DNA from 2 places in the Pseudoalteromonas sp. SCSIO 43095 genome. Region 2 is predicted to be linked to the other one. Evidence: predicted binding sites of a transcription regulator. Region 2 holds the regulator's gene; the other holds the start of a gene.

Region 1 (16,065 bases), 970 kb from region 2:
ATACCGGCTACTTTGGCCTCTGCTGCCAATTCTGCTAATTGCTGTACCGTAGGTTGGCTCCTGCGATGATCAGAAATCGCCACTTCGCCAACACCTATAAACTCCTCTATATACATGATGTCGTCAGTAATTGAGTGGGTGAGTGTTTTCGCGGGTAAATGATACGAACCGGTATGGCAAAATACATTCAGCCCTTGCTCTTTTAGGCCTTTTGCTTTGGCAACCAAGTTGGTCAGTGTACGTGAGCTTGAATCGGTACCCAGTGCGGCCACCACCGTGGTGGTGCCCGATAAGGTTGCATCGGTTAGGTTCATTTCAGGGGTGCGGCTGGCAAATCCAGCCTCGCCACCTTGTGCAAAAACAGGTGGTGATTGTTGGTCGTTAACTGCTTGATATTGTGAAAGCTGCACAGTATGGCTGTCAGGCTCTGCATTAAATACCCCAGAGGTAATAAATACCGTGGCCATATAGGCAATCACTGCCACGCAAAGCAAAATGATGCTTGCATCGGGCATAGAAAATTGTTTTTGTTTCATAATTTCACTTTAATAAAAGGTCATTGTGTTGATGCGTAAATAAACGCTTAAACGTACTTTAGCACTTAATAGGCAGTGTCACTGTAGCCATGACCTGTAATAAAAGGAATGCCGCAAAGCGTTTGCTTTGCGGCTAAGCGGTTAAAAACGGTAGCTAATACTTAATTTGTAATTAGCACCTAGGGCATTATGGTTGATTGAATCAAAGCCACGGCTTGAACCATAAAGTGTGGGTGGCTCTTTATCAAAAATATTATTGATGCGCGCGCAAAGTCAGCGATTTATTAACATAGTAACCCGCAGATAAATCCCAAACGAGCCAGTCATCAACCTGATGCTCACCTTTTGAGTCTAGTACGCCAAGTGAATCTAGCTCATCAATTTCACGGCTACGCAGGCCTTCTATATCATCTTCGTAGCTGCTGGTGTAGTTTGCACCTAATTAAGGTAGTAACTTTGCGCTTCCCAATCTATTGACATACGCGCAATATTTTCAGGATAACGATAAGTTCCCACCAGCTTCTCTAACTAGTCAGACCCCGGTTTATTACGTTCAAACTCAAGGTAATGAGTGCCGTCAAACGCAAAGGTTAAATCGCCGCTTGGTAATACAAACCTATGGTCAAACTTAAAGTCTATGCCAGCTAATGTTTGTGACCCAGTGTTTTCAAGTGGGATTGCATGATCGCGAAACAGCGGTAAAAATAGCTCGTCATCACGTGGGTTAAATTCACCTATATAATTGCTTAAAATCTCAGTTAAATTAGCGCCGTCTTGCTCTATGTTTATATTACTGTTGTCGGTGACATCACATAATGCTTCATCGTACGATATGCCTTGCTCGCCCGGTGGTACAATGCCACAGTGACGAAGTGACGCATCGGTTATGGCGCGGTCGAGCACTGCGGTCATGTTGGTATCGATTACTTCTTCATGATCAAACTGCCAATAATCAATGGTTAAATTAGTATTAGCCGAGGGACTCCATGCAAAACCAACACTAATAGCCTCAGATTCTTCTGCATTTAGATTTGGGTTACCTAACTCTAACGAATTAACACTCACTTGGGTGCCATCACCCATACAGTATAAATCGGCTACAGCTTGGTTTGCACCACAGTCAAAAGTAGATTGTGTGGTTCTTAATTTAACGCCAGCCTGCGTTAATGATGGTGCTCTAAACGAGGTTGACCATGAACCACGAACAACCAACGAATCAGTTGGACGATAGCTCAAACCTATTTTAGGATTAAAGGTGCCACCAAAATCATCGTAATGATCGTATCGACCTGCTGCTTGCAGCTCTATTTGCTCTGTGAGTGAAATACTTAATTCAGCAAACGCTGCATATTGAGTGAGATCGGCTTCTGATAAACTAGAGCCAAAGCCAAATACATCAACAAGATAGTCTTTATCTGCTTGAGCTTGTGAATCAAGCGAAGGAATGTCTCTTAGCTCTTCACGGCGTGCTTCTACTCGTTCAATGTTGGTGTCGGTGTTGGTTTCTTGTGCATGTGCAAAAGTGATCGGGTTCAGTAATGCGCTTACTGTGGCCGCAATTGTTAGTTGACGAAACATCTTAAATACCTTTTGTCTTTTTAAGCGCACAAAAACATACAAACAGATCTGTGGCTTTTAATTGTTATATTTTTAGACAGGGCAGTGGTGAAATGACACGCTAAGCCCCTCACTGTGAAAAAGTGAGGTGGTGGGCTACTCGTCAAACCACTCCGAAAGGTAGTGTGGTGAGTAGAAATATGTTGTAAGCAAACGTGCTTTTTTAAACATAACTCTCATTCCAAAAGGTTTTTGACAAAGCCAGCAAAGGGGTGCTAGCTTACTCGCGTTTTAAAGTTCCTTTTTTCACAGCAAGTGAGAGACGCTCTCGCAAGTTATTTCTTATAATTTTTTACATGAGTATAACATAATGGAACGAATATATTTACCAAACAAACGGTTAGCTAAATCGCGTACAGTAACGGCTGTTTTTTCGTTTTTTATTGCTTTTTCGCTGCAGTTAAGCGCAAAAGAATCTGAACAAACGTTAGTATTAGTCGGCGGTGCACTCACAACGTGTGCTAGTTTAAGCCCTAAAAATTGTGAAAAAAACACACAAATTCCGGGTAAAATACATAATGTATTTGCGCTCTCCCACGCTAAAATTAGTCAAATAAAGCTACAATGGCCAAGTAAAAATACGCAAGCTAAAAACAAAACTATTAAAAATTTAGCAACAATGCAGGCTAAATCATCACCCACATTGTCAAAAAAAGAGCTGTTATGGTTATGGCGCGATATTGATAGTAAACAGCTCAATAGTTTAACGGATCAAGAATACAATTTTGTAATAGATATGCTTGAAGTAGCGCAGCTGCAGAGCGACAATACGCGACTAAAAGAGCAGGTCAATACCGCGCTTAATAGCGAATCCGCCGCGACAGATATTTTGCAATTTATATCGGGCAGTTTAAAAGTAAAAAGTACTAACCCGAGCATACTAGCCATTACCGCCTCAAGCAGAGACCCTTATGAATCTGCTGATTTTTACGAAGGATTACTTCGTTTTCCCAATATAAATTCACAATGGCTTGCATTAACTCCTGCGCTTGCTAAAGCAATAACTACCAATAAATGTGATGATTTAAACACGCTTAGGCACTCTGAAATGGGGCTATATCAACGTGAATATATTTACCCTGATCGCACTCAAGCAGAATATTTGCTGTGTAAAAACGGCACAGACGCTCTAGTGCAGCTAATCAAAAATAGTACCGGTGTTATGTTTAATGGCGGCGATCAAAGCTTAACGCGCAAGGTATTGTTTGATGAAAATAATCAGCCATATCCATGGACAAAAGCGTTACAGTCTCGCCCTGTTGTTGTAGGTACAAGTGCAGGCACCGCAGTGCAAAGTGGCGGGCAAGCGCACGGTGGTAATGTGGTTATGATCACTAATGGCACAAGTTTATCGGCATTGAAAGAAGGCGCGCAAGCCATTGATGCACCCAGTGAGCGCTCAAACAGCGATAGTTTAACTTACAACCGCTTTGGGGGTTTAGGCACATTTAGTTACGGTGTACTCGATACACACTTTAGTGAGCGAAACCGTACATTAAGACTAGGCACCTTGCTCGACAGCTTCAGTGCAAATCAAGCTCAACCCGCATTTGGTTTTGGTGTAGACGAAACCACCGCCTTAGTGGTTATTAAATCTGAATCAGGGAATTTAATGACCGTAATTGGTAAAAATGGTGTGGTGATGGTTAAATCAACAGGGCAGGCTCAGGCTGAAACTAAAACCTACAGTTACTCGTACTGGCCTGCTGGCAGTGTGATTGATATTAAAAATAATGATTTTACCTTAAGTCAGCGCAGTATTAGCCAAGCATTACCAGCAATTAAAATACCGCCTTTACCGGTTCAGCGTTTCGGCAGTATTTTAACGGATGCCAAATTGCGCTCTTTAACGCAAGCCATGTGCTTGAGCCAAGAACAAACCGCTGTTGGTCAGCAAGATGCGTTTATTATTAGTCTATCAACTAAGCCTGAGTCGGTTTATCACCGTATTAGTGCTGAGCAGTATGGCTGTGCGGTGAGTAATTTAGAAATTTCAGTGAGTACCTTTTAATTTAATTAAACACGCTGCTTAGTTGATTTTAGATTAAGCGGCCATACTATATTTAAAGCGTGTTATTAAATCACAACAAAAGGAAGGTTCATGAGTAAAGTAGCGGTTATTTATTTTTCTGGATATGGCCATACCAAAAAAGTGGCGGAATTTGTGGCTGATGGAGCAAACGCTCAGCTTATTGCAATCGATGAAAATGGTGATATTAAAGACACCGATTGGGATGCATTAAACAATGCAGACGCCATTATTTTTGGTGCACCTACCTATATGGGCTCATACCCTTGGCAGTTTAAAAAGTTTGTTGATGCCACCTCTAAAGTGTGGTTTACCATGGGTTGGAAAGATAAAGTGTTTGGCGGTTTTACTAATAGCGGCAGCCTAAATGGCGACAAACAAGTCACCCTAATTAGTATGCAAACGTTAGCTTCACAGCATGGTGGAATTTGGGTAAGCCTAGGGTTACCACCCGCCAATAAATTGGAATCAACCCGTCAAGACATCAATAACTTAGGCGGTTCGGTTGGCGTATTAGTACAATCACCTACTGATGCTGACGAAACGGCTATTCCATCAGGCGATTTAGAAACGGCTCGTTTATACGGTGAGCGCGTTGCTGAAATAGCAAAACGATTAAAGTAAAAATGACCTAAATTAAGTTTATTTAATCCGTAAAGCCACACTTAATTAGTGTGGCTTTTTAGTTTGATAGCCCCAGTTCTTGCCTATGCTCAAGTTGATATAAGCTTGAATATTCACGTTTATGAACTTCAAATAAATACGCTCTCAGTTGCTCTTTACCATGGTGAATATGCTTTATTTTAGCTGCTATGCCACACTCACTGTGCCTAACGGGTTCTATGTCTAATGATATAGCCGCTTCATTGGGTAAAATAAATTGCATATTTTGTAACTCATCAAGCTCACTGTTTATTGATGTGGATTTTAAAAATATTCCTGTGCTTGAGATAGATTCAATGCAAAAACCTTGGCTTTGAATATTTAATTCACTTAATCGCCAGCTACGTTGAGTGCCTTTAGTATCAATCACTTCTGGGGCTGCTAACACAGTACTGAAATGGCCTAATTCATCAGTTTTAAATTGAAGTGGAAATCACAGTTGGTAATGAGCTACTTCTGCTAATAGGGTTAATTTAGCCTGACCAAGTAAATGCGCAATACCATCTGGTATTGATGTTTGTACTGTTAGTTTTGTTTCATTAATTAATGCTGTACTTTGACTAGGTTCAAACAACCCAGATAAAAAGTTAATTTCTTCGTCAGACAAATCTATGTATTTTCCTTAATACCTAAATCGTAGATTCTATTCCTTACAAGGTTTCTGCCCAATGAATGACCCGTTTATTATTTTGTAGGATTTAGCCTGTACGGCTTTATTTTTATACAATTTATAATTTTAGCTTTTCTGGCTAAAAATATAAGCACTTGATTTAAAGTAATTATATTTGTTTTTAAGCTTATTTAGTTAAATGATTGAATAGATTTTTTGGTATTCTACCCCCCAATAACAGCAATAAGTTAAGTAATGAAGTGTACAAAATTAAAGCGCTCTGCAACGTTTTTATACCAACTATGCGTAAATGAGACTTAGGTCTAGCTTACGAAGCATAAGGAAATACTTAAAATAGCGCCCAAATAATAATGGGGTTTAAGGGGTTCCAAATGCAATTAGAACGAATTCGTCATAGTGATTTACACAACAAAGTGATGTCTGCACAGCAGGCCAGTTTATTTATTAAAGACGGCATGACCGTAGGTATGAGTGGTTTTACTCGTGCCGGTGAAGCGAAAGCTGTACCACGTGCGCTTGCCGAGCGAGTACGTGAAAACCCAATGAAAATTAACCTAATGACGGGCGCGTCATTAGGTAACGACTTAGATAAGCTACTTACTGAATCAGGTGCGTTAGCGCGTCGTATGCCATTTCAGGTAGACAGCACATTACGTAAAGCAATTAACAACGGTGAGGTCATGTTTATTGACCAGCATTTATCTGAAACTGTTGAACAGTTACGTAATCATCAGTTAACTATGCCTGATGTAGCGGTGATTGAAGCCGTTGCTATTACAGAAGAAGGCCACATAGTACCAACTACGTCAGTAGGTAACTCAGCAAGTTTTGCTATTTTTGCCAAACAGGTAATTGTAGAAATTAACATGTTACATCAGCCAGAGCTTGAAGGGCTGCATGATATTTACATCCCTTCGTATCGTCCTACGCGTACTCCAGTGCCGCTCGTGAAAGTAGATGACCGTATCGGTAGTACTGCTATTCCAATCGATCCGGCTAAAATTGTGGGTATTGTATTTACCAATCAAAGTGACTCATTTTCAACAGTAACCGACCCAGATGCAGATACCGCCTCTATTGCACGCCATTTAGTTAACTTTTTTAAAGAAGAAGTAGCGCAACAGCGCATGCCTGCAAATTTAGGCCCATTACAAGCGGGTATTGGTAACATAGCCAATGCAGTCATGATGGGTTTATTAGACTCAGATTTTAAAGACCTCACTATGTACTCAGAGGTATTACAAGATTCTACCTTTGACTTAATTGATGCGGGTAAACTTAATTTTGCCTCTGGGTGTTCAATTATTTTATCAGAGCGTTGTAACGCACAAGTATTTAATAACCTTGAAAAGTACCGCGATAAGCTAGTACTTCGCCCACAAGAAATGTCGAATCACCCTGAAATTGTGCGTCGTTTAGGTATTATTGCAATTAACACGGCACTTGAGTTTGATATATATGGCAACGTTAACTCAACTCATGTGTGTGGTACTAAAATGATGAACGGCATTGGTGGCTCAGGCGACTTTGCACGTAATGCGCATGTATCGGTGTTTGTAACTAAATCAATTGCTAAAGGCGGCGCTATTTCAAGCGTGGTACCTATGGTAAGCCACGTCGATCATACCGAGCACGATGTTGATATTTTAGTAACCGAGCAAGGCCTAGCTGATTTACGTGGTTTAGCGCCACGCGAACGTGCTGTTGAAGTAATTAAACACTGTGTACACCCAGATTATCGCAACGCTATGCTTGATTACTACGAGCGTGCTTGTGTACGTGGCGGCCATACGCCTCATATTTTAGAAGAAGCATTCAGCTGGCATACCCGCCTTGAACAACAAGGCACAATGAAGCAAAGCTAATACATAAACCCCGCATTTGCGGGGTTTTTAATTTATGATGCCGATGCTTTATAGCGCGTTGTTATTGTTTTGCCATAAGGTGGTTTAAGTTTTTACTGTGTGCTGTAAAATAACTGCATATTTTTTACAGACTCGCCGTGGCGAGCAACATACAGAGTAACCATAATGGAAAATAAACTAACCGCAATCGACACTCTCGCGGAACTTGAAAGCTTTTTACTGCAAGTGGAAAACGGCGGTTTAGGTTTAACTGGCGTAGCAGGCGTCGGCATGGCAACTAATAATGCCGACGGCAGCCGTTTTGTCGCGGTGTTTGATGACAAGCAACAGCTTTTATTAGCCCGTGAAATTACCGAAGAGATTTTTCAAAGCGGCCAAGATATGGTGCGCAACGGCGTAGGGCGTAAACACTAATACCTTACTACTAATTTAAAAAGCGCCAAATGGCGCTTTTTTTGTGGTTTATTTTAAACAGGTGTTAAATATAAAATAAATGGTAATTATTCACCAAGACAAACTATTTTCTAAGGATCTTTTTTAGCTATTGGCTGATCCTGCCAGTGTGCCAAGCTAGAGCGATTACCCTATCGCTCTAGCTTTAATGAATTTAAACAGCATAAATATCACTGAAATAGTTGAGCAAACTAAAATTCAGTTACAAGAAGATAAAACACTCTCGCCAGCGTTGAAGATGTCTATTGAACTCATTCTTGTTGTCGTTGTTATGCTAGCTAACCTGAGCTGCACATAAGAAATGGAACTAAATGCCCTTGCGGTGATCAGATCTTTCGACCAAGAAACATAAGATTACCGAGGCAAGGGCATGAATAACTTAAATGCAATTTACGTAGATGTCGATGATTTTTGTTTATTATTAGATATGGTCGATAATGTTACAGGTAGTTTATACGCAGATAAAGGTTATGTATCTGCAAACCTAAAAGCGGAACTTGCTGAGCAAGGGATTGATTTTATTACAGGTCAACGACGTAATATGAAACGTCAGCCAATATCATCTTGGGATAGAGCGATGTTATCAACGCGTTTCATCATTGAAACAGTTTTCGACCAGCTGAAAAATATGGCTCAAATAGACCACACAAGGCACCGCAGCTGCATCTCATTTATGGCTAATTTAATTTTAATGGCTGGATTAATTGCCTATACTTTTCAGACTAAAAAGCCGAGTATAAAAGTGACTCGGCTTTAATTCTTATGCAGATCTGAGATTAACTAGACCCTCTACACCTGAAAATTGTAATACTAAAAGGCATGGTATTGAGCCAAACACAATTGCAAATAATTTCATCAAACAATAAGGGTAAAGTGGTTTTTCTTTTTTGATCGATCTGCATAACATTCTCTATTGTATTTTTAGACTCAAATTACAATTTGAAAAACATGGAGACAAGTTAAATGTGTTTATTTTTTAAAATAATGAGAAAGCTGGTTTAGGAGGGTGCCATTAGCTCTCTTCCTATATATCCCCCCCAATCAGAATCAGAAAGTAGAAAATAAATTAGATTAAAAAGGGTGCGATAAATATTTAGAAAGGCAAATTTTATAGTGCGATAAAGAGGATGTTTTAATTTATAACTAATTGAAGTTAACAAAATTAATTGGTCGGTATGGAGAGATTCGAACTCTCGACCCCTGCCACCCCATGACAGTGCGCTACCAAGCTGCGCCACATACCGACTTCGATTGCAATAGTACGTGTATTTATAAAAAAATCAATAAGCTTTTGTTTGTTTGGATATTTATTGCGCAAGCGTTTAATATTAAGCGCTTGCGCCAGAAGTTTTACACGGCTTTACTCTTTATTTAACCACTGGTTGATCGTGTTATACATTTCATCTCGTAGTATTGGTTGCGCAGTTTTGTTAGGGTGTAAGTTATCGTTTTGCATTAGCTCGTTTTTTCCTGCTACTTTAAGTACAAAAAACGGCATTAAATAAGAGCCTGTGGCTTTGCTAACACTGGCAAAACTATCGGTGAACATTTTACTGTAACGTGGGCCATAGTTAGGTGGAATATAAATTTCCATAAGTGCGGTTTGTGCATTTGCAGCTTGGCTTTTTTCAATTAAAGCCGTTAAGTTAGTTTGCATTTTTGTGATTGGAAAACCGCGCAGGCCATCATTAGCACCAAGCTCAATGAGCACGTGAGTTGGTTGGTATTGCTCAAGTAGCGCGTCTAATCGGCGCAATGCACCGCCGGTGGTTTCGCCGCTAATACTGGCATTTACTAAGTTGATAGGGCGTTGCTCGTTATCGTATTTATCTTGTAACAATTGCACCCAGCCTTGTTCTTGTTTTAAGCCATAGGCTGCGCTTAAACTATCACCAAGTATTAAAATCGTGTTGTTAGCTACCGCGTGTAGTGGGTTAATAACTAAAAATAAAATGAATACACAACGTAGGATTGAATGGGTCATATGTCAGCGCTTTCTCAATTAAATATAATTCAAGTAAATGGTTTATCTAAAGTTGTATCTACCCTTGAAGGTGAGTTGTCCATCCTCAGCGACATCAGCTTTAATGTCAAGCATGGTGAGTCTGTTGCTGTTGTTGGCACGTCGGGCTCAGGTAAATCCACTTTATTAAGTTTATTAGCAGGGCTTGATACGGCCAGCAGCGGCGAAGTAATGTTAGATGGGGAGCCGCTGCACGAATTAGACGAAGAAGCACGTGCAGCACTCAGAGCTGCAAAAGTTGGCTTTGTATTTCAGTCTTTTATGTTGGTACAAAGTTTAACTGCACTTGAGAACGTCATGCTACCGGCAGAGCTTGCAGGTAAAGAAGACGCCAAAGAACAAGCGCTCGCATTACTTGAAAAAGTCGGCTTGAGTCACCGTGTTGATCATTACCCGTCGCAGTTATCTGGTGGTGAGCAACAACGTGTTGCCATTGCTCGCGCATTCGTGGGTTCGCCTAAAATACTGTTTGCCGACGAGCCATCAGCTAACCTAGATAGCAAAAACGGCCACATGATAGAAGCGTTATTATTTGATTTAAATAAACAAAATGGCACTACGCTTATTTTAGTTACCCACGATGAAGCACTGGCGCAAAAGTGTGAACGCATTATTCAGATTGAAGCCGGTGAGCTGGTACACAATTCAACAGAGGAAATGGCAAATGTGGGCTAAATTAGCGCTTAAACTATTTTCTCGTGAGTTTCGCCGTGGTGAACTAACCGTAATAAGCGCAGCCATTGCACTGGCAGTATTAACCGTGCTTACTTTATCTATGGTAACTGAGCGAATCGCACAAAGTATTGCCCAAAAAAGCAGTGCCTTTATAGCAGCAGATCGTGTTCTTGCCAGCAATCACGCCATAGATACCGCCTTTATAACCAAAGCAGAACAACAAAACTTACAAACTGCACAAATGGTGTACTTTGACACTATGCTGTTTGCAAACGATGAAATGCAATTTAGCTCGGTAAAGGCTGCATCAAACAGTTACCCGCTTAAAGGCCAATTGAAAGTTAAGTCGGGTTTGAATGCTCAAACTGAGGTTGCACCCGGTGCTCCAAGCCCTGGTAACGTATGGTTAAGTGAATCGGTTTTTTACAGTTTAAACATAAACGTAGGCGACCAAGTTGAATTAGGTGCCGCGTTATTCAATGTGGAAAAAGTGATTGTAGAAGAACCCGATGCGCCATTTAATGTGTTCTCTAGCAGTCGCAGAGTACTTATTAATATTGATGATGTACCAAAAACTGAAGTAATACAGCCCGGTAGCCGTGTATTTTACCGCCAGTTGTATGCAGGTGATGAAAGCGACATCAATAGTTTTTACGATTGGTTAAAACCGCAACTTAAAGAAAACCAAAACTGGTATGGTGTAAAAGACCGTCAATCGCCCATTTCAAATAGCTTAAACAGAGCCGAAAGCTTTTTATTGTTAGCAGGTTTGCTGGGCATTATATTAGCCGCAGTTGCTATTGCGGTATCGGCTAAGCGCTATTGTGAGCGTCAATACGATCCCGTCGCGATGATGAAAACCTTAGGTGGCAGCCGCGATATGATCCGCAAAATTTACCTTATGCACTTATTAATGGTGTGTACCATGGCGGTAGTCGTTGGCCTTGCTATTGGTTACGGCTTACAAGAAGTTGCAACTGGTTACCTTGCAAAAAGCATGGGAACCGAACTGCCCATGGCAGGGTTTAAACCGTGGTTAGTCGCCATTAGCACCGGGGTTATTTGTGCGGTTATGTTTTCTATTAAGCCATTGTTAGATTTATTTGATATTCCACCACTTAGAGTGCTTCGCCGTAATTTAGGCGACCGCCTTGCGGTAAGTAAAATCCATTTAGGGCTTAGCGCCTTAACGGTATTTTTATTAATGTGGTTATTTAGTAACAATATTAAAATTACCCTTATTTTATTTGCCTCAACGCTTGCGCTTATTTTAGTGTTGTTTTTAATTTCTAAATTAATATTTGGCGGTGGCCGAAAGCTTGGCTTAAAGCCAGGTAACAGCTGGTCGTTGGCTATTGCGTCTATTCAAAAGCGCGCCAACGTTAATGCGGTGCAGCTAATTAGTTTTTCGCTAGCGATTAAATTACTGTTGCTTTTAATTGTGCTAAAAAACGACATTATTTCGGATTGGCAGTCTCAGTTACCAAGCGATGCACCTAATGCCTTTTTGGTTAATATTACGCAAAATGAGCTGGATCCGGTAAATGAATACTTAGCGCAAAAAGGCATTCAAGTGTCGGAGTTTTACCCAACGATTCGTGGCCGCGTAAATGCAGTAAATGGCGAAGCAGTAGCACGTGAAGTGTCATTGCAAGACAACGAGAAAAAAGACGAAGAAGCCCGCTCAGGTATTGGCCGCGAGCTTAACTTAACTTGGCTTAACGAAGTCCCCTCACAAAATGACATTATCGATGGCCAGTGGTTTGGCGATGACGCAGTAGCTGAGGCCTCACTTGAAGAGTCGATGATGAAGCGCCTTGATGTGAAAATGGGCGATACCCTCACGTTTTTAATTGGTGCGCAGTCGTTCGACGCTAAAATTACCAGTGTACGTAAAGTTAATTGGGCCACGCTTAAACCTAACTTTTTCATTATTTTAAGCCCTGATGTGTTGAGCAGCTTTCCGGCCACGTATATTTCATCAGTACGTATTGAGCCTGAGCAAAAGCGCGACTTTAGCCAGTTATTACGTACATATCCTACGATTACAGCAATTGATGTAGACAACTTTGTTAAACAAATTCAATCGACTATTGAGCAAGTGTCGTTAGCTATTGGCTTTGTACTGGCTATTGTGGTGTTATGTGGCGCGTTGGTACTTATATCGCAGGTGCAAGCAAGCTTAGGTGAGCGGATGCAAGAAATTGTGATACTGCGTACTTTGGGCGCTAAAAGCCGATTAATCAAAAATGCCACCTTGTATGAATTTTTATTACTGGGCGGTTTAGCCGGACTGGTGGCTGCATTTTTCAGCGATATTGCGTTATTGATTGTTCAGCAGCAAATGTTTGATTTAGCGGGTAAGCTGCATCCTAATATTTGGATTATTGGCCCCGTTGCTGGTGGCGTGTTTGTAGCAGGGTTAGGCTATTTTATGATTGCCCGTACGCTTAAACAAAATACCCAAGGCTTAGTACGCGCATTGGCGTAAACTTTTCAGCCAAATAGCGTTTAAATGCCTACTTTTTATGTAGGCATTTTTGTTTTGGCTTGGTACTGGTAATTTATACAGTGCTCTGGCATTATTAGCACTATTAATAAATAACAATAATGGGAGTGCTGTTTGGCCATAATTTTAGGGATCGATCCGGGCTCGCGTTTAACGGGTTACGGTGTGGTTGCGCACCAAGGGGCTAAGTTTACTTACTTAGGCAGTGGCTGTATTAAATTAGCCGATCATGACTTTCCCACCCGACTTAAAATGATTTACCAGGGCATTACGCAACTTATAGAGCAATTTTCGCCTGAAACATTTGCTATAGAAAAAGTATTTATGGCGCATAACCCTGATTCTGCTTTAAAGCTAGGTCAAGCTCGTGGCGCTGCGATTGTCGGTGCCTCTATGGCCGACTTACCGGTTTTTGAATACTCAGCACGGCAAATAAAGCAAGCCGTTGTGGGTAACGGTGGGGCAGATAAATCGCAAGTTCAACATATGGTTAAAAACATACTTAAACTGCCAGGTACGCCGCAAGCCGATGCGGCGGATGCGCTTGCAATTGCAATTTGCCATGCCCACTCTGAACAAAATTTAATAAAACTAGCGGGTAGCGCAAGCAAAACCGTTAGAGGACGTCTAAGGAAATAACAATGATAGGTCGCTTAAACGGCGTGTTAGTTGAAAAACAGCCCCCAGAAATACTATTAGAAGTGAGCGGCGTTGGCTACGAAGTACAAATGCCAATGACCTGTTTTTACGATTTGCCTAAAGTGGGCGACAACGCCATTGTGTACACTCATTTTGTAGTACGCGAAGACGCACAGTTATTGTTTGGCTTTAATAATAAAACCGAACGTGCGTTATTTAGAGAGCTGTTAAAAGCCAATGGAGTAGGGCCTAAATTAGGCTTAGCCATTTTGTCGGGCATGTCGGCGCAGCAGTTTGTAAGTTGTGTAAATAATGAAGATGCCACTGCCTTGGTTAAACTGCCAGGGGTGGGCAAAAAGACCGCAGAGCGCTTAGTGCTCGAAATGAAAGACAGATTAAAAAATTGGGGTAATGACTTATTTACCCCATTTAGCGATAGCGCCGTAATAGAGCCTGCGAGCGATGCAACTATAGCCAATAATGCAGCCGATGATGCGGTTTCGGCGTTAGTGGCGCTCGGTTATAAATTGCCACAAGCGCAAAAAGCAGTAAAATCAATAAGCAAACCCGATATGTCGACTGAGGTTCTAATTAAAGAATCTTTGAAATCAATGCTGTGAGTAAATTATGATCGAAGCTGATCGCTTAATAGATGCTGCTGAAAAAACCAACGAAGACACCATAGATCGCGCTATTAGGCCTAAGTTACTGGCCGACTATCGTGGTCAGCCGCATGTTAAGCAACAAATGGAAATATTTATTGAAGCCGCGCGTAGCCGCAGCGAAGCGTTGGATCATTTATTAATATTCGGTCCGCCAGGCTTAGGTAAAACCACGCTTGCCAATATTGTAGCCAACGAATTAAATGTAAATATTAAAACCACCTCGGGCCCTGTGCTTGAAAAAGCGGGCGACTTAGCCGCATTGCTTACTAACCTTGAAGAAGGTGATGTACTGTTTATTGATGAAATTCACCGTTTGAGCCCGCAAGTTGAAGAAATACTCTACCCGGCAATGGAAGATTACCAGCTCGATATTATGATAGGTGAAGGGCCAGCAGCACGCTCTATTAAGCTTGATTTACCCGCGTTTACACTCATTGGTGCAACTACCCGTGCAGGATCATTAACCTCACCACTGCGTGACCGTTTTGGTATTGTTCAACGCTTAGAGTTTTACTCTGTGGAAGACTTATCACACATTGTGGGGCGCTCAGCGCATTATCTTAGTTTAGAAATGTGTGACGATGGCGCCGCCGAAATAGCCAAACGTTCGCGCGGTACGCCACGTATTGCAAATCGATTATTGCGTCGAGTGCGCGATTACACCCAAGTAAAGTCAGACGGTACGGTTAATGCTGAGGTAGCCCAACAAGCCCTCGACATGATTGACGTTGATAAAAGCGGTTTTGATTACATGGATCGTAAATATTTACTCGCCATCATCGAAAAGTTTATGGGTGGCCCTGTTGGCCTTGACAACCTAGCCGCGGCAATAGGCGAAGAGAAAGAAACCATAGAAGATGTGATCGAACCGTTTTTAATTCAACAAGGATTTATTCAGCGCACGCCGCGAGGGCGAATTGTCTCTGATAATGCGTATCACCATTTTGGCTTGTTACCTAAAAAAGATTAAATAACCAGAATAACGAGACTCTTTCTAAAGCCACTGTCATTTTAACGACAGTGGCTTTTTAGTATAAGCAAAGGCTAAATTTGGACGTATTTTACTTTGCCAATAATTCACTGAGCGTTAAGACACATCAGGCTATTGTGCGGCTGCAGTAATGGTATTGAGCCCGAGTGTAACTAATTTTACAAATTGCGGGCAAAAAAAAGCCCGCAAATAATGCGGGCAAACAACAAGTTTAAGGAAGTAATCTAGGGAACTACGTTTTACTTGTTGAGGTCATACCCCAAGAAGTAAAAAAGTAATACGAAATAAATCATATTACGAAGAACTGGATTCAATGAAATAGCTTTCATTTAATGCGCTAGCTCGGTATAGGAGAATAATACCGAAGCGGCAGAATTTGTTCAAACTAGAAAATTTATATTTTCAGATTAAAAAAACTAATAGCAGGGGTTTTCTGTTTTTACTTAATGTTGCATGTTAATTAACCATTAATTCTATAAGTTAATGAAATGCTTTGTTTATGTGTATTAACATATAAACGTTCGGTATTAGTTTTACTATTACGTTAAGGTAAGCGTGTAGTGTTTATGAGTGCTTATGCATTAATTTTGAATAAACAGCGTATTTTTGTGACTCTTTAGTGAAATTAAGCGGGCTTATAGATAGTCTTGTTGTTATTTATTTATACAGTAAAACAAGAGTTAAGTAGTAAAATTATTTTTTTAACGTTTTTTGTTGGCTATTCACAGCAATATCGTTGTCAGCAGGAAATACACTAGATACACTAGCT
Region 2 (16,065 bases):
GCGCAGCAAACGGCAATGCATCCACAGCTAAAAACATTTACTTGGTTTAATCAAGGTGGCGAGGAGTGTGATTTCACTGGGCTAATGGATTTAACAGTGCTTGAGGCATCATTACCTATTAGCGAAGGGGCATTTTATTTGTGTGGACCAGCATCATTTATGGCTTACGTAAAAGGCCAGTTACTTGATTTAGGTGTGCAAAGCTCAAATATTCACTACGAAATATTTGGACCACACCAAGCGTTTTAGATTAATTAAAAGCGTGTGTTACACACTTTTAATTTAAACTTACAGCTTTTTACTATTTGTGTTGGCAGCATAAGCTTGTTGTTGCCAAGCATTAAATAGCTTTTGTTGTTTAGCTGAAATTTTTAAACCATACGTTTTTTGCATGTAAGCGTACGCATCGGCAATGCGTTTACGTGCATGAACAGGCGGTTCAACAACACGTTGTTTAAAATTAACTTTAACCTCACAACGACCATATTGCGTCGCGTTTTGGGCTAACATGCCAAAGCGGTAGTTTGAGCGATCGGCGTTAATTTCACCAATTGCAGGGGCTAAATTGTTTATATCGGCTTCCATCATGCGAAACTTAGCGCTAACTTTGCGGCAGTTTTTACGCCCACCATCTTGCCAGCATTGTAACTGGTGACCAAATTCCCATGCAGGGACAATATGTTCCCATTCAATTCGCAATGCACGTTGATTTACTTTGCCTGAGCGGGTTAGTGTGTTGCGAGGCACGTAGCCACAATGGGTAGGGTCGGGTACTAACTTTTTGCCTTGTTTTTTTATATCGCAACCACAATAAATACTTTTAGCGTTTTCGGGAAGGGTATTAATTAAGTGCTTTTTGGCACTCGAAAACCGCGTAAATTGTTCGCCCATTGCTGAAAAACAAGCACAGCAAGCCAACAAAGCTAAAATAAACCGAATCATATCCATCACATACGTGAACTACAGGAGCGGCTAGTTTAAGGCCTAGAATAAAAAAGTAAACCGCCGCCGGCATGCTTTAATTTTAATTTGCGTATTTTGTAGAGGGCGTTTTTTAGGAGTAAATAGTGGGTAATATTCAGAGGCTAACGCTAAAAACGCGTTAATGCAGTGATTCCTGCGTTGTTGATTTGGTATAACGGTAAAACTGCGTTAAAGTTTGCAATGAAATTAATAGAGGGTAAAAACGAGATAATGTCGGAAATTCAATTTTTAAATGTAGATCTAGAGCTTGAGTCAAAGCAAGATATTAGCGTATTAGTTGCTGATTTAAAAAAGGTCGCAACTATTTTACATTATGATAAAGACGAATACCGTCAACTTGCTCGCATTGAGGTTGCAGGTGAAATAACCACGCCAGATAAAGCGATTAATCACTTGTGCGAGTTAATCGAGTCGTGTTCACGCAATGCATTAAAGCAATGGTTGAGTTGTTCACGCAGAACATTCGATATGGGTTTTGAGTCTGGCACTTCGCCAAAATGCTTTAACCAAGCTTTACATGCAGATACCTTGTTACGTATATCTGCAATTGGTGCAGGCGTGGAAATTACTATTTACCCTCTCGAAAAGTAATTTAACCTCAACCTTGGTTAACAGATTTACTAGCCTTTTCGCTCTACTACGGCTGCGGTCATACGTGATACGCAGCAAAGCTCATTGCGGCTATTGGTTATTTTAATATCCCAAACCGAGCTGCGTTTGCCGATATGATAAGCTCTCGCTGTGGCCGTTAATGTGCCATTGCGTGATGCCTTTAAATGACTTGCACTGATCTCTTGGCCAACACAATAAAACCGATTGAAATCAACCACAAAATTAGCGGCATAACTTGCTACTGTTTCAGCAAGTACCACATTTGCACCACCATGAACGATACCCATAGGGTTATGATGCTCTGGAATTGCCGGCATAGTTGCCACTAAGTAGTCATCACCAATTTCACTGATCTCTATTCCCATGGTTTTCATGAGTGTCCCTTGGCCTGTAATACCTTGATCTAATTGCTTACAAAACTCTAATGTAATCGGTTGATGCCAAATACTCATGCTAGCTCCTTGGATAAGTAATCGAGAATTAAAATTTATTAATATGATAATGCGTTGCTAATAATTACATTTATTACCCTGCTTTTAAAGTAGGTTATTGTTTGATGATAACGGCATATAAGGCATTAATTTATATTTGCGATTTTTAAATAACTGTATATACTCACAGTTAATTGTACTGTATGGAAAACCAGTTGTATGCGACCATTAACGAAACGCCAAGCGCAAATACTCGAACTCATTAAAGTGTTTATTAAAGACACTGGTATGCCTCCTACACGTGCCGAAATTGCACAAACACTGGGTTTTAAAAGTGCAAATGCTGCAGAAGAACACTTAAAAGCATTGGCCAAAAAAGGTGTTATTAAAATGAAGCCAGGCGCGAGTCGCGGAATTCAGCTTGTTGAAGAAGAGGAGCCAGAGCAGTTAGGCTTACCTTTAATTGGCAGGGTGGCTGCCGGTGAGCCAATATTGGCGCAACAGCATGTAGAAAGCCACTGTAAAATTGACCCTTTAATGTTTAAACCTGCGGCCGATTTTTTATTGCGTGTTAACGGTATGAGTATGAAAGACATTGGTATTATGGATGGTGATTTACTTGCTGTGCATAAAACCCAAGTTGCCGAAAATGGACAAGTTATTGTTGCCCGTGTTGACGACGATGTAACCGTGAAGCGTTTAGAAAAAGCGGGCAGAAAAGTACTCTTACATGCTGAAAATGATGAGTTTTCAGCTATTGAGGTCGATTTAGAAAATGAGTCGTTCAATATTGAAGGCTTAGCGGTAGGTGTTATTCGTAACGCTGACTGGATGTAGTATTAAAGCATAATTTAGCGCTTAATGGTGATTAGGCGCTGGGTTTGTTAGTAGCACAATGTCTAACTTATCAAATGTATGACTATATGATGTTAAGTGCTCCCCCTATCATAAATAAAATCACTAAATACTTTATAAATAAACAAATTTACTCTGCTTTTTTAAGTTAACAATTTTTTTATATTTCTATCCTGTAATTTCAATACACCCCCTACTAAACCTGACTCTTAGATTAATTGCCTGACTGGTTGCTATTTTTTAACTGCGCATTTTAAAAAATTCACCTTGTCTATTTTTCATACTTACCTTGCTTATTGTTTATTTTTTAACTAGTTATTAAAGAGCTGGAATAAAAATAACTCACAGCTTAGTCGTTTTGAGAACACACATTTACTAAATCCAGCACCCTTATAAAAAATAAAAATAACGAATAGGCGTTTAAGCCGTATGCCTCTTCGCTTTGCGTCAGCAATAGCATCAAAGGAGCCGTCACATGGGTAAGCTGAGTTCTTCCTTGTGGCTTATATTGTTTGTTTTTTCGCAGAATGTGCTTGCTAATAGCCAATATAATATGCGTAAAGGCGTAACCGATATAAGTAATAATGTATACCAACTGCACATGACTATTTTTTTAATATGTTGTGTGATTGGGGTGATCGTGTTTGCCATTATGTTTTGGGCACTCATTCATCATCGCAAATCTAAAGGGGCTGTCCCTGCCCAATTCCATGAAAGCACCAAAGTAGAAATACTGTGGACTGCGATCCCTTTTGTCATATTAATTGTTATGGCCATTCCTGCGACTAAAACCTTAATTGCCATGGAGGATGCCAGCAAAGCTGATCTCACCATTAAAATTACAGGCTCACAGTGGAAGTGGCATTACGAGTATATGGGGGAGGACGTTGAGTTTTATTCCATGCTAGCTACCCCTCAAAATGAAATAACCAACCTTGCTGATAAAAACCCGAATTATTTACTCGAGGTCGATAAACCGCTGGTACTACCAATTAATCAAAAAGTACGCTTTTTAATGACTTCAGATGATGTTATTCACTCATGGTGGGTGCCTGACTTTGCCGTTAAAAAAGATGCAAACCCTGGGTTTATTAACGAAACATGGACCAATATTAATGAGGTCGGTACTTACCGTGGGCAGTGTGCAGAGCTTTGCGGTAAAGATCATGGTTTTATGCCTGTTGTAGTAGAAGCTATAACAGAAGAAGATTTCAAAACGTGGTTAGCAGAGGCTAAACAAGCCAAACAAAAAGCAGCTGAGGCAGACGCTGCGTTATTAGACCAAGTTGTACCAAAAGAGGAGCTGATGGTGCTTGGTGAGCAGGTTTACATGGCGAGCTGCGCGGCGTGCCATCAACCAACTGGCTTAGGCTTACCAGGTGTTTTTCCGGCTCTTAAAGGCAGCCCAATAGTCATAGGTGATATCAAAGGGCATATAGATATTTTGCTCCATGGTAAACCAGGTACGGCTATGCAGTCTTTCGCAAAGCAATTATCAATCAAGCAAATAGCAGCTGTTATTACCTATAAACGCAACGCGTGGGGTAATGACACTGGTGATGTAATTCAACCGAGCGAGATACAAGCGGCACTGGATGCTGATGGGGAGGCTAAATAATGAGTAGCATTGCAGAACAACCTAATACCAATGAGGCTCATCATGCCCATCAACCTGCCACAGGCTTTAAGCGCTGGTTATTTACAACCAACCATAAAGATATAGGTAGCTTATATTTAATTTTTTCACTCACCATGTTTTTAATTGGTGGGGCAATGGCGATGGTTATTCGAGCTGAGTTATTTCAGCCGGGCCTACAACTGGTTGATCCTCACTTTTTTAATCAAATGACCACAGTGCATGGTTTAATAATGGTGTTTGGTGCGGTTATGCCAGCCTTTACCGGCTTGGCAAACTGGATGATCCCGCTAATGATTGGTGCGCCAGATATGGCCTTACCGAGAATGAATAACTGGAGCTTTTGGATTTTACCGTTTGCGTTTTTAATCCTATTAGCTTCATTATTTATGCCTGGTGGTGGCCCTGCATTTGGTTGGACCTTTTACGCGCCGCTTTCCACCACTTATAGTAACGACAACACAGCAATGTTTGTATTTGCTGTGCATATTATGGGTATTAGTTCGATTATGGGGGCCATTAATGTGGTGGTCACCATAGTAAATATGCGTGCTCCGGGTATGACGTGGATGAAGCTGCCGTTATTTGTGTGGACATGGTTGATCACGGCGTTTTTACTTATTGCAGTTATGCCGGTACTTGCTGGTGCAGTTACTATGGTGCTCACCGATAAATACTTCGCGACCAGTTTCTTTGATGCCGCTGGTGGTGGCGATCCGGTGATGTTCCAACATATTTTTTGGTTTTTTGGTCACCCTGAAGTTTATATTATGATTTTGCCTGCCTTTGGCATTATTTCTACGATTGTTCCCACCTTTTCACGTAAAAAACTATTTGGTTATGCCTCTATGGTGTATGCCACCTCCTCCATTGCCTTGTTGAGCTTTATTGTGTGGGCGCATCATATGTTTACCACTGGTATGCCCGTGGCGGGTGAGTTGTTTTTTATGTACGCGACTATGCTGATATCAGTACCTACCGGCGTAAAAGTATTTAACTGGGTAGCGACTATGTGGCGCGGGTCTATTAGCTTTGAAGTGCCAATGCTGTTTAGTATCGCATTTATTGTGTTGTTTACTTTAGGTGGTTTTTCGGGATTGATGCTAGCGATTACACCTGCCGATTTCCAATATCATGATACCTATTTTGTGGTTGCACACTTTCATTATGTGCTCGTAACGGGCGCGGTGTTTTCTATTATGGCGGGGGCTTATTATTGGCTGCCAAAATGGACCGGAAACATGTTCAATATTACCTTAGCAAAATGGCATTTTTGGTTGTCGTTAATAAGTGTAAATGTGCTGTTTTTCCCAATGCATTTTGTGGGGTTAGCCGGTATGCCACGCCGTATTCCAGATTATGCGCTACAGTTTGCTGATTTTAACGCCATTATTAGTATAGGTGGGTTTGCCTTTGGTTTATCGCAATTATTATTTGTGGTGGTTGTGTATAAATGTGCAAAAGGGGGCGACAAAGTGCCTGCAAAAGTTTGGGATGGAGCGGATGGGCTTGAATGGGAAGTTGATTCACCTGCGCCTTATCATACGTTCTCAACGCCGCCGGATATTAAATAATGACTCACTTGCCGTTATTAAAAAAGCTGGTGGTGATTTGCATTGCAATGTTTGCATTTGCATTTGCCATGGTCCCTTTGTATGACGTGTTTTGCGATATAACGGGGCTTAATGGTAAGCCCTCGTTAGAGCAGGCACAGCAAAGTACCTTGGTCACTGAAAATAGAGAAGTCAGCGTTAGTTTCACTACGCATGCGCAAAGTGGTGCGCCTTTTGAAGTTAAATCTAAAGAGTACAGTGTAGATGTAAAGCCTGGGGCCATGCGTGAAGTTAAGTTTAGCGCTAAAAATAACAGCAATGAAGATAAAGTAATGCAGGCTATACCGTCGGTAGCACCAGGAAAAGCGGCCAAGTATTTACACAAAATAGCGTGTTTTTGCTTTGATCAGCAACCGTTAAAGGCAGGTGAAGAGCTGGAGTTTACATTATTGTTTTATGTAGATACTGAATTACCCAGTGATGTAGAAGAGTTAACCCTGTCTTATACCGTATTTGATATTAGCGAGAGGCTAGTAGCCAGTAATAACTAGCTTATAAAACTGGTGAAAAACTAGGAGCAAATAAAATGAATCAAAAATATGAACATTATTATGTACCAGAGCAAAGTCCATGGCCAATAGTTGGGGCAGTTGCGTTATTTTTTATTGCGGTAGGCGCAGCCTTAACCGTAATGGATATGGGCAAAGAGGGTGGTAATGGCGTTTACTTGTTATACGTAGGTATAGCTGTACTACTTTACATGCTGTTTAGCTGGTTTAAAAATGTCATACACGAGTCTGATCAAGGGCTTTATTCTGCACAAATGGACCGTTCTTTTAGGCAAGGTATGAGCTGGTTTATTTTTTCAGAAGTGATGTTCTTCATGGCATTTTTTGGGGCGCTTTTTTATGCTCGCATGTTTTCTGTGCCTTGGCTTGGAGGTGCGGATAACAACGCCATGACAAATGAAGTATTGTGGCCGACGTTTGAAGCCATGTGGCCATTGCTAAATACCCCAGGAGGCACCACGACCCAAGCAATGGGCTGGCAAGGGTTGCCGCTTATCAACACCCTTATTTTGCTTGCCTCGTCGGTAACTTTACATTTTGCCCATGTGGCGATGGAAAATAATAAACGTACCCCACTCAAAGTATGCTTGGGAGCGACCATTTTACTCGGAGTGTGCTTTTTAGGGCTGCAGGTAGAAGAGTATATATATGCTTATAACGATCTTAACTTAACCCTTGATGCGGGCATTTATGGCAATACCTTCTTTTTGTTAACCGGCTTTCACGGCATGCACGTCACCTTAGGAACAATTATTTTATTGGTGGTGTTTTTACGCATTATGAAAGGACATTTCACTAAAGATAAGCACTTTGCCTTTCAAGCTGCAGCTTGGTACTGGCATTTTGTTGATGTTGTTTGGCTGTGTTTGTTTGTATTTGTGTATGTGCTTTAGTGATTAAGGGGGACTGATTTGCCGTAATAAAACCAAGTTTTAGTGCGGCAATCACCATCATTAATACCACAACAGAAAATAGCACCCGACGCCCTAAAAAGTGAGACATAGGGCGTCCATTGGTTTTCCCTGACACCATAATTAATAAAGCACGAAATAAATTAAATAATATAAATAATAACAGTAGAACAATAATAATTTTAATAATCACTGGATTTTACCCTTATGCAGTTAGTTGTATTTAACAAACAAAAGCTTAGCTCAATAATAACAATTTGCTTGGTTGTTATTGTGGTATTGGTTTGTGTGCGACTAGGGTTTTGGCAATTACAGCGAGCAGAACAAAAGCAACAGCAGCTTAGTGCCATTGAAAATATACAACAACATGGCGTAATGAGCTGGGCAGAGTTACAACAGCTGCCAAAAGAGTGGAACAAAACCGGTGTATTGGTTTCGTTAAATGGTTATTTTGACACTAATAATTATTGGTTGCTTGATAACCAAATCTATAATGGTCAGGTTGGTTACGACTTACTGGCATTATTAAAACTGTCTGATGAATCACGCTTTTTGTTAGTGAACTTAGGCTGGGTAAAAGCAGAACGTTCAAGAGAAATCCTACCAAACGTAACAATACCCAGTGGTAAATTTACGTTAACGGCACAAATTAAAGAAGATAATTTAAGTGGCTTTACCTTAGCCAATAACAATACTCAGTCGGATTTAGCCAAACGAATTCAAATCATTGATTTACAAGCATTGAGTAGCCAATCTAATCGCCCTTTAGTGAATTTTATGGCTTACCGCCAAGGTCAAGCTGATGAAATTGCTGCCCCTCATTATGAAGCCGTTGTTATGAGTCCAGAAAAACATTATGCCTACTCAGTACAGTGGTTTTTAATTGCGGTTGCCTGTGTGGTGGTCGCTATTTTTGCAAGCAGGAAGAGGATAGATAATGAAAAATAAACCCCTGTTACTCTTTGCTGTGTGCTGCGCTATTCCCTTAGTGCTGGCTTACAGCGCGTTAAAACTTGATTGGCTACCTACAGCAATTACTAACCATGGTGAATTTTTAGAGCGTGAAATTAAGCTAGACAATTGGGCGCAGCATAACCCTAAGCAATGGACCATCGCTTTAAATTATTCAGCACAATGCAAAGCGTCTTGCACAGAGCAATTAGCCGCTTTAGACAATTTATATATTGCCCTTGGCAAAAACCAACACAAAGTTGATATGGCTATTATGGGACAGCCTGAGCTAGTTACAACGCGTTGGGATGTTATTGATGAGCAACAGCAGTTAAAGCCTGCCAGTTTGTATTTAATCGATCATATGGGGCTAATTGTACTGGAGTATCCATTTAGTTCTCAACCACAAGAAAACCGTTTGATCCAAAAAGGGTTATTAAAAGATCTAAAAAAATTACTCAATTACTCTCGTTCGAGCTAAGTAGAGGATGCTATGTATAAAAACTATAAAAATTTGGTATTAGCAACGAGTTTATTCGCATTAATTGTGGTGGCTCTGGGCGCATACACGCGTTTAAGTGACGCTGGGCTTGGTTGTCCCGATTGGCCTGGTTGTTATGGCTTTTTAACCGTGCCTAAACACGAAGCAGAGATTGCACAAGCGATTCAAAGTTATCCCGATATGATATTTGAAAAAGCAAAAGCATGGAAAGAAATGATCCATCGCTACTTTGCAGGCACGCTTGGGGTATTAATTTTAGTGTTGTTTATTTTAGCTTTTCTAAAGCGTCAGTACCCAACCACGCCTGTAAGGTTGCCTATGATATTGCTGCTGCTTGTTATTTTTCAGGCCGCATTAGGTATGTGGACGGTTACTATGAACCTACAGCCGCTTATAGTTATGGGGCATTTGCTCGGAGGATTTAGTATTTTAGCCTTATTAACGCTATTGTATTTGCGTCTGACCAGCCAACCTATTACAGGTGGTGATGCGGGTGCAAAACCTCACTTTAAATTAAGCCTCGTGGCATTAACGGTACTGATTTTACAAATCGCCCTCGGAGGTTGGTTAGCGGCTAATTATGCGGCTCCACATTGTAATGGCTTACCGCTATGTAGTTACGCTCAGCCTTTTTCATTCAGTAGTGTCTTTCAGCTCCCCCTTGAGCACAGTAATTATGAATTTGGTGTGTTGTCGCAACAGGCGCGTATGTCTATTCATTTACTGCATCGAATATGGGCCTTAGTGACTTGCATTGTCTTAGCCTTGGTGATGTGGCGTATATACAGTCATGCCTATTCGCAAAAAATTAAAAGCTGTACGGTGAGTGTGTTAGTGGCGTTATTTTGCCAGATAGCTTTAGGGTTAGCCGTGGTGCATTTTCATTTTCCGTTAGGCGTGGCACTGGCGCATAACTTAATGGCTGCCATACTGTTACTAACTATGGTTAGGTTATGTTATTACCTAAAAGTAAGTACTTAGAGGGGAATGATTATGGCACTTACAATTAATAAAAAAGCAATGCAGCCCGTTTACAGCGCATCGTTATTGACTAAAAGTTACCACTTAATCCAAGATTATTTGGCAATAAGTAAATTTAAAGTAGTGGCTATGCTAGTGTTAACAGCATGGGTTGGCTTAGCGCTAGCCCCTGATGTTGGCAGAGGTGTTGGGGTTCAGTTCATCAGTTTATTAGGGATTGGATTACTCTCTGCGGCCGCCGCAGTCATTAATCATGTTGTTGATAGTGAAATTGATAGCAAAATGGCACGCACCCGCCATCGCCCTGTTGCTAAAGGGCGTTTAAGTAAATTACATGCACTGAGCTTTGCCACTGTGATTGGGGTTGCTGGGTTTATTATGCTGATGTTGTGGGCAAATACGCTCACAGCCATACTGACCTTATTTGCACTTGTTGGTTATGCGTTTATTTATACGTCATTTTTAAAACGTGCCACACCACAAAATATAGTTATAGGGGGATTAGCCGGTGCAATGCCTCCATTACTCGGTTGGGTGTCTGAAACAAATCAAATGGCGGCAGCCCCTTGGTTGCTGGTGATGATTATATTTACCTGGACCCCACCTCATTTTTGGGCGCTCGCCATCGCGCGTAAAAGTGATTATGAGCGGGCTAAAATCCCCATGTTACCGGTCACCCATGGTATCGATTTTTGTAAAACATGCGTGCTTGCATATTCGGTATTACTCGCCATTGTATGTGTGTTTCCTTATTTGATTGGCATGTCAGGGCTTATTTATCTAAGCGGGGCATGTCTTCTCAATATTGTATTTATATACAAAGCAATTAACTTAAAGTTTGCTGCCAAAGAAGACACTGCGATGGATTTATTTCGTTTTTCGATTATTCATTTGATGGTACTATTTATCATCTTATTTATAGATAAATGGCTAGTTATATGAAGCAGTTATGGTGTGGTTTAGTTGTTTTTTCAGTACTCTTTTTATCGGCCTGTAGTGATAAAAAAAATTTACAAGATCTTGATGCGTTAGTTTATGAAACCGCAAAGCCGTTATCTGATTTCTCGTTGAATGATCAACAAGGGAAGTTAGTAACCAAACAGCAGTTTTTAGGTCAATGGAATTTAGTGTTTTTAGGTTACACAAGTTGCCCTGATATTTGCCCAATGACACTAGCTAAGCTCAACAATATCTATAAAAATTTGCAGGCTGAGTACCCACTACAAGTATGGTTTATATCTGTTGATCCTAAACGTGATATTGCCCAAAAACGTAAAGAGTACATAGATTACTTTAATCCAGATTTTTTAGCTGTGTCAGGTGAGCATAAAGACTTATTTCCATTTGTCCGAGAGCTTGGATTAATTTACGCAATTAGTGATAGTAATGAATCTGATTATGCGGTGGATCATAGTGCATCTGTTGCCCTTGTTGATGGCAGTGGCGCACTAAGAGCTATTTTTAAGCCTGAATTTAAACAAGGTGATGTGCCTTTGGTTAATACTACAAAATTAACCGCAGAATTTATTGAAATAGCCGAATACTACAAAAACTAGCTTTTAAAGGTTTTACGATTTTAAAGGGGTTTTATGTTTACTGCACTTTTTCTCATTAGGCCAGCAAGATATGGCAGTGGTATCGCCTGTTATTCGCACACCTGAAATATCTCATCAGCAACAAAATAGCTTTGTTAGTAATAAAAGCAAAGGTGAAAATTTTGTAGACTCGGCTGAAGAGTGGGAGGAGTTTTAAACTCACTTTAGTTAGGTTCACCTGCAATGTATGCGTGAATCTCGCTTTATTTTTAAATGAGAGCAAATAATGAAAGAGTTTTTATTAACGGGTAGTGATTTTAAGGAAGTGGCTCATTTAGTTTATAACGCCTGCGGTATTGTACTAGGAGAGCATAAGCGAGAGATGGTCTACTCACGCTTGGCAAGACGAATTCGTGAGCGAAAATTAACAAACTTTTTAAGCTACCTCGATTACTTAAAAAATCATAAAGATCAGGAGTTTGATACATTTATCAATGCCATTACCACTAATCTAACCTCTTTTTTTCGTGAAATGCATCATTTTGAGTTTATAAAAGATCAGTTAATACTAACCCTGTTTAAGAAAATAAACAGACTAAGCGCGTTCGAATTTGGTCTGCAGGCTGCTCTACCGGTGAAGAGCCCTATAGTTTAGCAATGACGCTGCAAAGAGCTTTTCCAAGTGATTGGGGTGTGAAGATGTTAGCCACTGATCTTGACTCTAATGTACTGGCGAAGGCGCAAAGTGGTATTTATACCGCAGCGAACGTAAATGGTCTTGATGATGCTTTACTAAAACCCTGGTTTTTAACCAGTAAAGATGGGCAAAGTTATAAGGCTAAAACACAAAAAGGTTCACCCATTACGCTTGAAGCGCTTGAGATTGGTGCAGTTGACTTTATTGCTAAGCCAACAGTTAATGTCAAGGAGCAAATGAGTCAATATGCTGATATTGTTTAGCAAAAAGTCAGAGTGGCAGCCAGTGCACAGGTTCGAGTCTATAAAAAAATAGTGCTGTAGCAGAACCCATCCCCACTAATGCCGAGTTTTTAGTAAATAAAGTGATTGCGATTGGTGCGTCAACCGGAGGCACTGAGGCGATAAAAGAAGTACTTATACGCATGCCAAAAAACTGCCCACCCATTGTAATAACGCAGCATGTTCTTCCTGTATTTAGTACCTCATTTGCAGAGCGAATGCAGCGCACCCGTACCATTAACGTAAAAGAGGTGCAACAAGGCGATAAGCTGGTAGCAGGATGCGCTTATATAGCCCCTGGCGGGCTACATTTACCTATTAACAAACAAGGTAGTGCATTATATTGTCAGCTTGATGATGGTGAACCTGTAAATAGGCATAAGCCGCAGTAGATGTACTGTTTAACTCATTACTTGAAATTGGTGCTAAGTATATTGTTGCCACACTATTAACCGGTATGGGAAGTGATGGCGCGAAAGGTTTACTGGCGTTAAAACAACAAGGGGCTTATACATTGGCACAAGATGAGTTTTCGTCTGTAGTATGGGGAATGCCCAAGGTTGCTATTGATATCGGGGCTGCAAATGAGGTCGTACCGCTGGATAAAATGACCCAGCGGTTATTAAATCAAGTGATTAAAAAATAGAATTTAATTGATCACCCAAGGCTGTGAAAACCAATAATAACTGCCTGCTTTTTTTATTGATGGGGCGGTGCAGTTAAAGCGAGAGCGGCCTTTATTAAGCTGCTTTGGCGAGGTCACCTCAACCGTATTATCGTTTAACCAATTTAAATTAGCTTGCCCAACGCTTGATACATAACAGGCAAATTGGCTTTTATGAAAGTCATCAGTCTCTAGATTTATAGTTAACGACGGTGGATTTTGTGTGGTTACACTATCTTTATAGGTTAGTTTATTAATAGTAAAAGCAGTTGAATTGAGTTTGGTAATTAACGTATCTAATTTGCTATAAAAACCAGATGCGGGAAAACGTGGTAAACGGCTAAAATTAGAATGTTGATTAACTGCACCAGAGTGCTGACCAATACCAATAAAGCCTAGTTCAGTAACGATAGCTTGTAGCTGATTGTTAAACTCACCGTAGGGATAGGCAAGGTATTTATAATCGTGGCCTATTTCTTCTTTTATACGCTGCTGTGAACTAAGAATGTCGTTTTTAGTGCGTTCACGCCATTGGCTTTGCGTTTCATTTTCGCGCTTTTTATGCAGATAGTTATGCTCGGCACTATGATTGGCAATAAGGGCGCCTTTTTTTGCCAGTTCTCTGAGCTTATCCCACCCCATAACGTAGCTCGCTTTTTCATCAATGAGTTTAGGGTTTACAAAAATAGTGTACGGATAGCCAAATTTCTCAAGAATAGGCGCAGCTTGTTCGTAGTTATTGTTGTATCCATCATCAAAAGTAATCGCGAGCGTTTTATCGTCTAAAGTCTTACCTTGTTTTAATGCGCTAATCAGCTCATTTAGTGGAATAACGTTAAAGTTATGCTCTTTTAAATAATTTAAGTGTTTAGTAAAAGTGTTGGCGCTTACACTGGTCACCGCGGGAAGGGTTTCACTGACGTGATGATACTGTAGAATAACAACTGCTTGCGCACGTAAAGAACCACAAATCAGGAACAATAATACTAAATGAAACAATTTCTTATACATAATAAAGCACACCATAAAAGCTTGTTGTTGTTAGCCGGTCCAATGATATTATCAAATATTACTGTGCCGTTGTTAGGAATTGTTGATACGGCAGTGATTGGTCACCTGGGGAGTGCGCATTATTTAGCGGGAATTGCCTTAGGTTCTACCGTGATCTCCATTTTATTTTGGCTTGCTGGTTTTTTAAGAATGAGCACCACTGGGCTGGTGGCACAGGCTTATGGTAAAAATAATTTGACCCAACTGGCAGCTTTACTCAAACGCAGTTTGTTATTGGCCAGCAGCGTAGCTCTAATTCTGATTTTATTATCCCCCCTTATAAAACACGCCATTGCGTATTTATCTGCTGCCAATAGTGATGTGCTCAATGAGGCCTATCGGTATTTTAGTATTCGTATTTTTAGCGCCCCAGCAGCGCTATGTAACTTAGTTTTATTAGGCTGGATGCTCGGCGTTCATTATGGGCGAGGGCCACTTTATTTATTGTTAGTCACTAATATTACCAATATTGTACTCGACATTTATTTTGTAGTTTATCTTGATTGGGCGGTTGCAGGGGCGGCTTGGGCATCATTAATAGCGGATTACACGGCTTTAATTTTTGCTTTGCTGTTAGTGGTTCAACTGGCTAAAAAACAGAGCATAAGTTTAGCGGTTGCAAATTGGTTTAGCATAGAAAAAATGGCATGGTTATTAAGTTTAAATCGCGATATTTTTATTCGCTCTTTAGTGTTGCAGTTATGTTTTAGCTTTATGACCTTTTATGCTGCACGTATAGGTGAAACTACATTGGCTGCCAATGCGGTACTACTCAACTTTTTAATGTTGGTCAGCTTTGCGCTTGATGGGATTGCTTATGCTAGCGAGGCAAAAGTAGGCCAAGCGAAAGGTCAACAAAGTGTTGAAAAGATAAGGTTATGGGTAAAAATAAGCGTATTTTGGGGCATGTTGTTTGGCATTTTGTATAGTGTATTTTTTATATTATTTGGCAGCTCTATTATAAAGCTGTTGACTAATGTGCCTGAGGTTATTGAAGAGGCTACATATTACTTACCGTGGGTAATTGTGCTGCCAATTTTAGCAATGAGTTGTTTTTTGTTTGATGGCATATTCGTTGGTTTAACTCGTGCAAAAGCAATGCGAAATAGCATGCTGTTATCGGCAACGATAGGGTTTTTTGGGGTATTTTGGTTGTTTCAGTCGTGGCAAAATAATGGCTTATGGTTAGCAATGAGCTGTTTTATGCTAATGCGTGGTGTAACACTTATCATTAAATATCAGCAGCTAAAAGCCAATAATCAATTACTTGATTAAACCGTTATTTCCACAGATCGGGGTCGTTATTTTTGGCGGGGATGTTTTTCAATACTTGCGAAAAACGATTGGCAAAAATACCCGCGTAGCCCCAGAATGCTAAAAATAATGCCGGTGCTAAAATTACTAAGCCAATGACTTGTAAACTATAATGGCTGTAATAACCCAAAGTGATAAATATCACGGCCAGCACAAACAGTGCTAGGCCGCGAAAAAAGCGCTTTAAACTCAACTTAGGGTCACTCCCTAAGCGGTAAATAAGTGGCTTTAGCATAGTGGGTTAATACTTAGTAATAAGAGTGCTCGCCAGCTTCGTGATCGGTTATGTCAGCCACACCGGTGATCTCATCAAACTTAGCAATCATTTCTTTTTCAATGCCTTCTTTTAGTGTGACATCAATCATAGAACAACCATTACAACCACCACCAAATTGAAGCACAGCAACACCAGCAGCGGTGATCTCTACTAAGCTTACTTGGCCGCCATGATTTGCAAGTTGTGGGTTAACTTCTGTTTCTAGCATGTGTTGAACGCGTTCATTTAGGCTTGCGTCTTCACCTAGCTTACGTGCTTTAGC

Evidence for each region. The regulator LexA, encoded in region 2, represses DNA repair genes until DNA is damaged. The targets are predictions, from matches to a motif close to TACTGTATNNNNATACAGTA.
Region 1: a site for LexA is predicted at 13,047-13,066, ahead of ruvC (crossover junction endodeoxyribonuclease RuvC). Genes of this name have one in related genera too.

Annotation. Positions count from the first base shown of each region.
Region 1 covers NZ_CP087995.1:1,750,458-1,766,522, reverse strand. Annotated here, with positions in the region: gene iadA (beta-aspartyl-peptidase) at 1-536, opposite strand, end outside; partial or broken gene LOC50_RS08340 (TonB-dependent receptor domain-containing protein) at 678-2,012, opposite strand; gene LOC50_RS08335 (cyanophycinase) at 2,464-4,164, shown strand; gene LOC50_RS08330 (flavodoxin family protein) at 4,255-4,806, shown strand; partial or broken gene LOC50_RS08325 (hypothetical protein) at 4,865-5,458, opposite strand; gene scpC (succinyl-CoA:acetate CoA-transferase ScpC) at 5,848-7,341, shown strand; gene LOC50_RS08315 (hypothetical protein) at 7,507-7,755, shown strand; partial or broken gene LOC50_RS08310 (transposase) at 8,192-8,551, shown strand; tRNA gene LOC50_RS08305 (tRNA-Pro) at 8,962-9,038, opposite strand; gene LOC50_RS08300 (arylesterase) at 9,155-9,778, opposite strand; gene LOC50_RS08295 (ABC transporter ATP-binding protein) at 9,779-10,492, shown strand; gene LOC50_RS08290 (ABC transporter permease) at 10,482-12,983, shown strand; gene ruvC (crossover junction endodeoxyribonuclease RuvC) at 13,116-13,640, shown strand; gene ruvA (Holliday junction branch migration protein RuvA) at 13,643-14,260, shown strand; gene ruvB (Holliday junction branch migration DNA helicase RuvB) at 14,268-15,275, shown strand.
Region 2 covers NZ_CP087995.1:2,722,874-2,738,938, reverse strand. Annotated here, with positions in the region: gene hmpA (NO-inducible flavohemoprotein) at 1-249, shown strand, start outside; gene LOC50_RS12940 (endonuclease) at 289-942, opposite strand; gene LOC50_RS12935 (hypothetical protein) at 1,195-1,575, shown strand; gene LOC50_RS12930 (PaaI family thioesterase) at 1,605-2,048, opposite strand; gene lexA (transcriptional repressor LexA) at 2,247-2,864, shown strand; gene coxB (cytochrome c oxidase subunit II) at 3,358-4,500, shown strand; gene ctaD (cytochrome c oxidase subunit I) at 4,500-6,092, shown strand; gene LOC50_RS12910 (cytochrome c oxidase assembly protein) at 6,092-6,622, shown strand; gene LOC50_RS12905 (cytochrome c oxidase subunit 3) at 6,658-7,533, shown strand; gene LOC50_RS17510 (DUF2909 family protein) at 7,436-7,744, opposite strand; gene LOC50_RS12895 (SURF1 family protein) at 7,759-8,499, shown strand; gene LOC50_RS12890 (transmembrane cytochrome oxidase associated protein) at 8,489-8,983, shown strand; gene LOC50_RS12885 (COX15/CtaA family protein) at 8,996-9,985, shown strand; gene cyoE (heme o synthase) at 9,998-10,927, shown strand; gene LOC50_RS12875 (SCO family protein) at 10,924-11,541, shown strand; gene LOC50_RS17390 (hypothetical protein) at 11,612-11,737, shown strand; partial or broken gene LOC50_RS12870 (CheR family methyltransferase) at 11,807-12,364, shown strand; partial or broken gene LOC50_RS12865 (chemotaxis protein CheB) at 12,364-13,144, shown strand; gene LOC50_RS12860 (polysaccharide deacetylase family protein) at 13,148-14,173, opposite strand; gene LOC50_RS12855 (MATE family efflux transporter) at 14,216-15,487, shown strand; gene LOC50_RS12850 (hypothetical protein) at 15,492-15,761, opposite strand; gene nfuA (Fe-S biogenesis protein NfuA) at 15,775-16,065, opposite strand, start outside.